3 linked regions of the Thiocystis violascens DSM 198 genome follow. Each later gene encodes a partner of the first gene's protein in a complex. Links are inferred from orthologs where the notes say so. Each region holds a gene or a part of one and is shown on either strand. Other genes may lie near its edges. The genes, in order: rne, pnp and eno.

Evidence for each region.
Region 2: the proteins of rne (region 1) and pnp are in contact, whole or in part, in a cryo-EM structure (PDB 9QH0), measured with the Escherichia coli proteins. The link is inferred for Thiocystis violascens DSM 198 from one-to-one orthologs.
Region 3: the proteins of rne (region 1) and eno are in contact, whole or in part, in a solved structure (PDB 2FYM), measured with the Escherichia coli proteins. The link is inferred for Thiocystis violascens DSM 198 from one-to-one orthologs.

The regions. Positions count from the first base shown.
Region 1 is NC_018012.1:2,392,295-2,396,059, forward strand. The notes cover bases 85-3,697. They hold rne (ribonuclease E), read left to right. Parts: upstream 85-386; coding sequence 387-3,497; downstream 3,498-3,697. Other genes in these bases: THIVI_RS10600 (sulfotransferase), read left to right, coding at 3,593-3,697. Outside these bases: more of THIVI_RS10600, read left to right, coding at 3,698-3,765. UniProt on the Escherichia coli protein: Endoribonuclease that plays a central role in RNA processing and decay. Required for the maturation of 5S and 16S rRNAs and the majority of tRNAs. Also involved in the degradation of most mRNAs.
Region 2 is NC_018012.1:3,471,015-3,474,137, forward strand. What follows is about bases 64-3,034. They hold pnp (polyribonucleotide nucleotidyltransferase), read left to right. Parts: upstream 64-486; coding sequence 487-2,583; downstream 2,584-3,034. Other genes in these bases: rpsO (30S ribosomal protein S15), read left to right, coding at 106-375; THIVI_RS15385 (ABC transporter permease subunit), read right to left, coding at 2,634-3,034. Outside these bases: more of THIVI_RS15385, read right to left, coding at 3,035-3,123. UniProt on the Escherichia coli protein: Involved in mRNA degradation. Catalyzes the phosphorolysis of single-stranded polyribonucleotides processively in the 3'- to 5'-direction. Also involved, along with RNase II, in tRNA processing.
Region 3 is NC_018012.1:4,324,205-4,327,270, reverse strand. The notes cover bases 101-3,014. They hold eno (phosphopyruvate hydratase), read right to left. Parts: upstream 2,240-3,014; coding sequence 962-2,239; downstream 101-961. Other genes in these bases: THIVI_RS19200 (restriction endonuclease), read right to left, coding at 2,737-3,014; THIVI_RS19205 (hypothetical protein), read right to left, coding at 2,496-2,708; ftsB (cell division protein FtsB), read right to left, coding at 576-875; ispD (2-C-methyl-D-erythritol 4-phosphate cytidylyltransferase), read right to left, coding at 101-579. Outside these bases: more of ispD, read right to left, coding at 1-100; more of THIVI_RS19200, read right to left, coding at 3,015-3,066. UniProt on the Escherichia coli protein: Catalyzes the reversible conversion of 2-phosphoglycerate (2-PG) into phosphoenolpyruvate (PEP). It is essential for the degradation of carbohydrates via glycolysis.

The sequences.
Region 1 (3,765 bases):
ACGATGGGTGCGATCCAGCGAACTTGTCTTGTCGAGTAACGCGGATTCTACACCCAGCGGTTTCCCCCGCGGAGCGCGACAAGGTAGACCACGCGGCCGGTGCCATCTTCGCCGCTCCGTAGCAGCCCCCCTTCGCTTGGACGGGGGCACCAAACGCGGGAGCCCATCAGGTCCCGTCTAACGATCGTTCATGCGCGCGTGCCCGTTTTTAAGCCCACCGGCCGAGCGGACAGTGCCGACGCCCTTAGCCCACTTGTGCTGAGCGAAGCCGAAGCATCCCGAGCCGATTGGCGACGTGCCGAGCCGCCCGCGAGGCTTCCCCGAGGAAGCCCGTGGCGAGGCGCCCAACCACGGGTCACGCGCCGTGGTGTGTGAGAAGGAACAACATGAAGAGAATGCTGATCAACGCAACTCAGCCGGAAGAGTTGCGCGTCGCGACCGTCGACGGCCAAATACTGTACAACCTCGACATCGAATCGCCCGGCAGGGAACAGAAAAAATCAAATATTTACAAAGGCATAATCACAAGAGTCGAACCTAGCCTGGAAGCCGCATTCGTCGAATATGGCGCCGACCGCCACGGCTTTCTGCCGCTGAAGGAAATCGCGCGCGCCTATTTCGAGCCGGACACCACCAAGGCCGGCACCCGCGTCAGCATCAAGGACTCGGTCCGCGAGGGCCGCGAGGTCGTGGTGCAGATCGACAAGGAAGAGCGCGGCAGCAAGGGTGCCGCGCTGACCACCTTCATCTCGCTGGCCGGGCGCTATCTGGTGCTGATGCCGAACAATCCGCGCGCTGGCGGCGTCTCGCGGCGCATCGAGGGCCAGGATCGCAACGAGCTGCGCGACGCCATGAGCCAACTCGTGATCCCCGAGGACATGGGCCTGATCGTGCGCACGGCGGGCGTGGGCAAGAATGTCGAGGAACTTCAGTGGGATCTCGACTACCTGCTCCAGCTCTGGAAGGCCATCGAGACCTCGGGCGAGGGACGCAAGGCGCCCTTTCTGATCTATCAGGAAAGCGATGTCATCATCCGCTCGATCCGCGACTATCTGCGCGCGGACATCGGCGAGATTGTGATCGACGACCCGGAGGTCTTCGAGCGGGCCGAGAACTTCATTAGCCAGGTGATGCCGCAGAATCTCAAGAAGCTGCGCCTGTACGAAGACGAAGTGCCGCTGTTCACCCGTTACCAGATCGAGAGTCAGATCGAATCCGCCTTCCAGCGCGAGGTGCGCCTGCCCTCGGGCGGCTCCATCGTCATCGATCACACCGAGGCGCTGACCTCGGTCGACATCAACTCGGCGCGCTCCACCAAGGGCGCGGATATCGAGGAGACCGCGCTCAACACCAATCTGGAAGCCGCCGACGAAATCGCGCGACAACTGCGTCTGCGCGATCTCGGCGGACTCTTCGTCATCGACTTCATCGACATGACCCCGCCCAAGAACCAACGGGCGGTCGAGGACCGGCTGCGCGACGCGCTCAAGCAGGATCGTGCACGGGTCCAGGTCGCGCGCATCTCGCGCTTCGGCCTGCTGGAAATGTCGCGTCAGCGTCTGCGCCCCTCGCTCGGCGAATCCAGCCAGCGGGTGTGTCCGCGCTGCAAGGGTCAGGGCACCATCCGCGGAGTCGAATCGCTGGCGCTGTCGATCCTGCGCATCGTCGAGGAAGAGGCGATGAAGGAGAACACCCAGCGCATCGTCGCCCAACTCCCGGTCAGTGTCGCCACCTTCCTGCTCAACGAGAAACGCCGTGCGATTCTCGACATCGAACATCGCCAAGGCGCCGAGGTGCTGCTGCTTCCCAACGAGCATCTGCAGACCCCGGACTATCGCATCGAGCGCGTGCGCGTCCAGGACACAGCCAAACCGGACGAGCTGCAATCGAGCTACGAGCTGACCGCGCCCCCCGAGCCGAGCGCCGCCCCCCTGTACGCCAAGCTCGACGCGAAACTCGGTCAGCCGGACCGCCGCGAGGAGCCGGCGGTCAAGCTGGTCACCCCCAGCACCCCGGCGCCGCAGCGCGATGCCTCGCGCATGCCGGCACCGGCCGCGACGCGCAAGGAGCCTGAACGCAGCGAACCGGAAAGCCTGCTGAAACGCATTTGGACCGGCCTCTTCGTGCCCCGCGCGCCGGATGCCGAAACGCTGTCTTCACGCGCCGGCAGTCTGGAAGACGCGACCGATACCCATCAGCCGGCCCCGGCCAGACAACAACCGCAGAGCGCGGACCGGGATCCGCAGCCACAACGCCAACGCTCCAGCAGCGCGCATCGCGACGATCGATCAAGCCCCGGCAGATCGCTCCAATCCCGCGAAGACCGCACCCGCGGCGGCCGTTCGCGCAGCGATCAGACACCCGCCGGCGCGGACCAGAGCGATCAGGAAAGGCGCCACCGAGACGACCGGGGGGAGTCGGCAAAAGCGGCGGACGGCGACGAGCAAACCCGTGGCACCCGTGCGGGCGAGCCGCGCTCGCGCCGCGGCGGCACACGCGGACGTCGCGGTCCTGGCGATACGCGCGGCACGGCACCGCGCGCGGAAGACCGGGAGCCCCGTCAGGGCGAGGCTGCTTCCTCGCACGTCAATCCAGCGCCGGTTGAAAAAGACGGAAACGTGCCGTCGGCCACGTCCGCAACCGGCGCCGTCTCCACGTCAGCATCCCAGGATGCGAACGGTCAACGGTGGTGGGAGTCCCCACAGGATGCGTCGGAGGAAGAGACCTGGTCCGAATCCACTCCACAGGCCAATGGCGCTTCGGACGCGCGAGCGGAAACCGTCGACCTGGAGCCAGGCGAACGCGACGCGGGCGAGGAAGAGACCGATGCCGCCTCGGCGGGCACCGCCCGGCCACGCTCCTCGCGGCGTCGGCGTGGCGGACGCAATCGCCGCCGGCCTCAGACCAACCCGGAGGCATCCGCGGGCTCGGAGGCGCATGACCCGACGCAGAGCGATGACCCTGAACGCACCCACGACAGCGCGCCCGAACCCGCTGCGGAGTCGGTTTCGGAGCCGGCCGAGGAGCTTGCTCGCAGCCATCATGAAACCTCGCCCGAGCCAATGACCGCGCCGGACACACCCGTATCCGCGCCGCAACCAACGCCCCAGGCGTCAACGCAGGAGCCGCACACGCCCAGCGCGCAACCGGAACCCGCCGAGACGCAACCATTGCTGCAAGCCATGCTCCCGATACCGGAACCTGTACCGACATCGGAACCCGAACCCATACCGGAGCAGGAACCGGCACGAACTCCGGAGCCCGTCGCTAGTCCGTCCCTCCCGGAGACGACCGATCAAACCGGGAGCGCACCCGCGCCCGCGCACAACCTGCCGAGCGACGCGACCGCGGCGGAACCGCAGGGAATCGATGCTCGCTCAAGTGACGAGGAACCCGCCCCGAGCCAACCCGAGACGCACTCCAGCGATGCGGAACCGGCGCCCAAGCCGATCGTCGTCGCGCAAGAGGAACCGGAGCGGACCGCCAGCGGTTCCTGATCCTGTCATGAAACCGCGTCGCGCCGATCGGCTTTCAAGATCGGCGAGGCGTGAAAAGGCTGCATAACGACGTTTTTCACTCTGGAAGCGGTTTCATGCCAAGACTTTTCCTCGCCAGCACGGCGCGCCTCGTCGCGCTGATCTACCGCAACTATGTCCCCGCCAAGGGCGCGGGACGGCCAAGTCTGCGACGCCAACTCATCATGACGGCGTTCATCCCGCTCTTCGTCCTGGTCCAGGGTATCCACTGGTTGGGTTTTCTGCTCGA
Region 2 (3,123 bases), 1.1 Mb from region 1 along the record:
CCGGCCAGATTCCCCTGAAGTCATTGTCGGGGAAATCGGTTTGGCGGTCGTCACCGCCGGATACGGGCCTTTTTTCAACGTCCCCACGAATTTAGGAGACAACCAATGACCATGACCGCAGTAGAAAAAAAGAAAATCGTCGACGAATATGCGCGCGCCGAGAGAGATACCGGTTCGCCCGAGGTTCAGGTCGCTCTGCTGACTGCGCGAATTCTGCAACTGACCGGACACTTCAAGGAACACAAACACGATCATCATTCGCGCCGTGGTCTGGTGCACATGGTCAACGCGCGGCGGAAACTGCTCGATTACCTGAAACGCAAGGATATCGACCGTTACCGCGATCTCATCGCGCGTCTGGGTCTGCGTCGCTAACCCGATCAGCCCCGATCTCGGCGAACGGGGGCGGTTCCGCCCCCGCTTCGCCCGCTCCTCGCGGTCCGGAGGCCGCGGGCTGCGCGGCCCAAACACCCCGAGGATATATTCGTGATTCCCACCCCCATCGTGAAGCAAGTGCAGTTCGGCAACCAGACGCTCAGGCTGGAAACCGGCGAGATCGCGCGTCAGGCCGACGGCGCCGTCATGGTCAACCTCGACGATACCGTGGTGCTGGTGACAGTGGTCGTCGACAAGCGCCCCGGCGTGGTCCGCGATTTTCTGCCGCTGACCGTCGACTATCAGGAAAAGACCTATGCCGCCGGCCGGATTCCCGGCGGTTTCTTCCGCCGCGAGGGGCGCCCGAGCGAGGGCGAGATTCTGACCTCGCGCCTGATCGACCGGCCAGTCCGTCCGCTGTTCGCCGAGGGCTTCACCCGCGAAGTTCAGATCATCGCCACGGTCAAATCGCTGAACCCGGCGGTCAATCCCGAGGTTCCGGCGTTGATCGGCGCCTCCGCCGCGCTCTCGATCGCGGGTCTGCCCTTCAATGGCCCGATCGGCGCGGCGCGGGTTGGTTACAAGAACGGCGAGTACATTCTCAATCCAGCCGTCATCGGTCTTGGACCAGATTCGGATCTGGATCTGATCGTCGCCGGCACCGACCAGGCGGTCCTGATGGTCGAATCCGAGGCGCGCGGCCTGTCCGAGGAAGTCATGCTCGGGGCGGTGCTCTTCGGTCATGAGCAGATGCAGGTCGTCATCCAGGCCATCCGCGAACTGGCCGCCGAGGTCAACAAGCCCGAATTACCCTGGACCCCGCCGGAACCCAACCAGGAATTGGCAGACGCCGTCGCGAACGCCTGCGGCGAGCCGATCGCCACCGCCTACCGGATCCGCGAAAAGCAAGTGCGTTACGCGGCACTCGACGCGGCCCGCGCGTCGGCACTCGATACGCTGGTCGGCGAGGCGCCAAAATGGACCGAGGCACAGGTCAGGACGGCCATCGAGCAACTTGAAAGCACCACGGTGCGCGGGTCCATTCTGGCCGGCAATCCGCGCATCGACGGCCGCGACGGCAAGACCGTGCGCCCGATCACGATCCGCACCGGCGTCCTGCCGCGCACCCACGGCTCGGCGCTCTTCACCCGTGGCGAGACCCAGGCCATGGTCATCACCACCCTCGGCACCGAGCGCGATTCGCAGATCATCGACGCACTCGAAGGCGAGCGGCGCGAGCATTTCATGCTGCACTACAACTTTCCGCCCTTCTGCGTGGGCGAGACCGGACGGGTCGGTTCGCCCAAGCGGCGAGAGATCGGTCACGGGCGTCTCGCCAAGCGCGGCATTCTGGCCGTCATGCCGAGCATCGAGGAGTTCCCCTACTCGGTGCGCGTGGTCTCGGAAATCACCGAGTCCAACGGCTCCAGCTCGATGGCCAGCGTCTGCGGCACCAGTCTGGCGCTGATGGACGCGGGCGTCCCGATCAAGGCGCCGGTGGCGGGCGTCGCCATGGGTCTGATCAAGGAAGGCGACCAGTTTGCCGTCCTGACCGACATCATGGGTGACGAGGACCATCTGGGCGACATGGATTTCAAGGTCGCCGGAACCGTCGCGGGCATCAACGCGCTGCAGATGGACATCAAGATCCAGGGCATCACCAAGGAGATCATGGAAACCGCGCTCGCTCAGGCCAAGGACGGACGGCTGCACATCCTCGGCGAGATGGCCAAGGTCATCCAGGCGCACCGCTCCGAGATGTCCGAGCATGCCCCGCGCATCATCGAGTTCAAGATCCATCCCGAGAAGATCCGCGATGTCATCGGCAAGGGCGGCGCCGTGATCCGCTCGATCACCGAGGAGACCGGCGCCACCATCGACATCAACGACGACGGCGTGGTCAAAATCTTCTCGGTGGAGAAATCCGCCGGCGAAGAGGCCAAGAAGCGCATCCGTCTGATCACCGCCGACGTTGAAGTGGGCAAGATCTACGAGGGCAAGGTCGCGCGTCTGATGGACTTTGGCGCCTTCGTCACCATCCTGCCGGGCCGCGACGGTCTGGTGCACATCTCGCAGATCTGCGAGGAGCGCGTCCAGTCGGTCAGCGACAAGCTCAAGGAAGGCGATCAGGTGCGGGTCAAGGTACTCGAAGTCGACAAGCAGGGCCGTATCCGTCTGAGCATGAAGGCGATCGAGCCGGGCGAATAATCCCGCTCCACCGATCTTCGGAAAGACCAAGGGGCCTGATGGCCCCTTTTTCATGCGCCGCGTTTTTGTGCTCGATCCGGTTTCTGCCGCATCGTCCAACCCGCGACGAGCACCGCGAGAGCCACGATGGCCACGATCAGGGTCGCGAGCGCGTTGATCTGAGGCGATACTCCCATACGCACGCTGGAATAGACCACCATCGGGAGCGTGGTGGAGCCGGGGCCGGAGACGAAGCTCGCGATGACCAGGTCATCGAGCGAAAGCGTGAAGGCCAGCAGCCAGCCGGAGAGCAACGCTGGCGCGATCAGCGGCAGGGTGATGCGCAGATAAACCGTGAGCGGACGGGCGCCCAGGTCCATCGCCGCCTCTTCGAGCGAGGCGTCCATGCGCGCCAGCCGCGAGCGCACCACGACCGTGACATAGGCCATGCTGAAGGTGATGTGGGCGATGGCGATGGTGGTGAAACCGCGTCCGTCCGGCCAGCCGATGGTCTGTTGCATGGCGACGAAGAGCAGCAGCAGCGAGAGTCCGATGATGACA
Region 3 (3,066 bases), 1.9 Mb from region 1 along the record:
GTCGTCGGTGACCAGATCGTTCGCCTCCAGGGCGTCATGCAGTGCATGGCGCAAGAGTCCGAGCCGAAACATCTGGGGGGTATAGGCATGCCAGAGACTCGCCCGATCGACGGTGGACGTGATCCGCCCAGCGCCATTGTCGCGCTTCATGGTGTCGCGTACCGGAATCCCGAGCAGACCGCCCACGACATCCCCAAGCAGGGCGTCGATCAGGCGATCGAGATCGGCGGCCCGCAGACAGGGGCGCGCGGCATCGTGGACCAGCACCCAATCGCCCTCCGCCGCGCGACCATCAAGCGCCGCGAGCGCGTTGAGGACGGAATGGCAACGTTCCGCGCCACCCGCCGCGCGCATCACCTTGGGATGACCGGCATGGGCGGTGCTCTCCCAATAACCATCCGCCGGATCGAGCGCAACCACGACCCCACTGATCCGTTCGTCCTCAATGAACAGATCCAATGCATGATCGATTACCGCCCGACCGGCCAGGTCAAGGTACTGCTTGGGGATAGCGCTTCCCATGCGCCGTCCCACGCCGGCGGCGGGCAGGATCGCCCAGAGCGAAGGGGTTTCGTTCATGGCGCGGTCTCCGCGGTGGGCTTGGGTCGCTCGATGACCTGGATGAAGATCTCGCCGGCCTTGATCATGCCGAGTTCGCTGCGGGCACGCTCCTCCAGCGCCTCCTGGCCCTCGCCAAGATCCGCGACCTCCGCCTGAAGCACCTGATTGCGCGCCATCAGACGCGCGATCTCGGCCTCCTGGAAGGCAATTTCCTGCTTCAGCGAATGGAGTTCCGCCAGACTCCCCTGACCGACCCAGAGCCGGTACTGGAGCGCCCCCAGAAGGACGATGAGCACTGCGATCAACCAACGCATGTCGAGACCCGATTAGCCGTAAAAGCCCGGACCAGGCCCGGCCGACCCTTCGGTCAGGCGCGGTGCAGGCCCGGAACGCCGTCTCGTCAGAGCCACCTGAAGGCCGCGCGGCCCGCGTAGATCGCCTCGTCGCCCAACTGATCCTCGATGCGCATCAGTTGGTTGTACTTCGCGACCCGGTCGGAACGCGACAGCGAACCGGTCTTGATCTGACCGGTGCCCGCCGCGACCACCAGATCGGCGATGGTGGTGTCCTCGGTCTCGCCGGAGCGATGCGATACCACCGAGGTATAGCCGGCGTTGTGGGCCATGGCGATGGCTTCCATCGTCTCGGTGAGGGTGCCGATCTGGTTGACCTTGATGAGGATGGAGTTGGCGATATTCTTGTCGATGCCTTCCTGCAGGATCTTGGTATTGGTGACGAAGAGGTCGTCGCCGACGATCTGGACCTTGTCGCCAAGACGCTCGGTCAGACGCTTCCAGCCGTCCCAATCGCCCTCGGCGAGACCGTCCTCGATCGAGAGGATGGGATATTGCGACACCCAGCCAGCGAGCAGGTCGATCATGCCGTCAGCGTCGAGCGTGCGGCCCTCGCCCTGGAGATGATAGCGCCCGTCCTTGTAGAACTCGGACGCCGCCACGTCCATCCCGAGATAGATGTCGGAACCGACCTTGAAACCGGCCTTGCCAATGGCTTCCAGGATCGCCTCGATGGCGGCCTCGTTGGAGGACAGATCGGGGGCAAAACCGCCCTCGTCGCCGACCGCCGTGCCCAGACCGCGGCCATGCAGAACCGCCTTCAGGGCATGAAAGACCTCCGCGCCATAACGCACCGCCTCGCGGATGCTCGGAGCGCCGACCGGCAGGATCATGAACTCCTGGAAGTCCACGCTGTTATCGGCGTGGCTGCCGCCATTGATGATGTTCATCATCGGGACCGGCAGACGGTAGGGACCGGCGGACAGCGATCTGAACAGTGGCAGCGCCTTTTCCTGCGCCGCCGCGTGGGCCGTTGCCAACGAGACGCCGAGCAGCGCATTGGCGCCGAGCCGGCGCTTGTTGTCGGTCCCGTCGAGATCGATCATCGTCTGATCGACCGCCTTCTGATCGGCCGCATCCATGCCGAGCACGGCCTCGCGCAATTCGCCTTCGATATTGGCGACCGCGATCAGGACACCCTTGCCGAGATAGCGGGACTTGTCGCCATCGCGCAGTTCCAGCGCCTCGCGCGAGCCGGTGGACGCGCCGGACGGGACGATCGCGCGACCGATGGCGCCATCGGCGGTGATGACATCGGCCTCGACGGTCGGATTGCCGCGAGAATCCAGCACCTCACGGGCGCGGACATCGACGATTTCGGACATAACTCGTTACTCCTGAAAATGAACGTTTCGTTTCTTGATCACTCAACGGAGGGGTGCACTCTCGTTCACACCCACCTACGCAGAGTCGTTAGCCACGTGCTAAAAATCTTCGCGAAATACAACAGTGCCTTGAGGTATTGTTTTGTCAAACGGCAAGACAAGAACAATTTCTTGTAGAACACCATCATTCTATTGAATTATTTATTTTTTGCGCTAACCGGCTGTCTGAGAAACACAGCGACGGAGACAGTCCAAGTTAAGCGCCTTGTTCGGTACTTTTCTTTCTCAAAGCCATTGCCTTTCGGCTAATGTCTTCCAAACTCAAATTTTCATCCATGTCTTGCCGCCAATTAGCGTAATCTAACGGCTCTCTTTGGATAAGCGCAATGAACTTTTCTACCTCAACATTACCGAGATGCTGCGCAAGCAAATGAAAGCCTTTGGATTTAATTTCTAAATCAGTAATCATTCCAAGGATCGGCAACACATGAAGGCGGCTACCCAATTTTGAATCTGTCAAAATATGCTGGATCAACATCAAAGACTGACCGCTTCTTTACTCCGAGTTCAACACGTTCAAACATTTCCACAAGCTTCACGCTATCAACTAATTCGACCTGCGGCGCTCCTTCGCGATTGGCCTCTTGAATCGCAGCATTGGTAAACGACGACGTGGTGATAATGATGCCCTTTTCAGCACGACCGATCATGGCATTTCGGAAATCCCCAACTTGTGCACGCGACACCAGATTCCCTTTGGCGTAGCGCTTACACTGGAAAAGGACTTTGAAGCTAACGAAAGGATTTATTTCAAGTGTCCCGCGGCC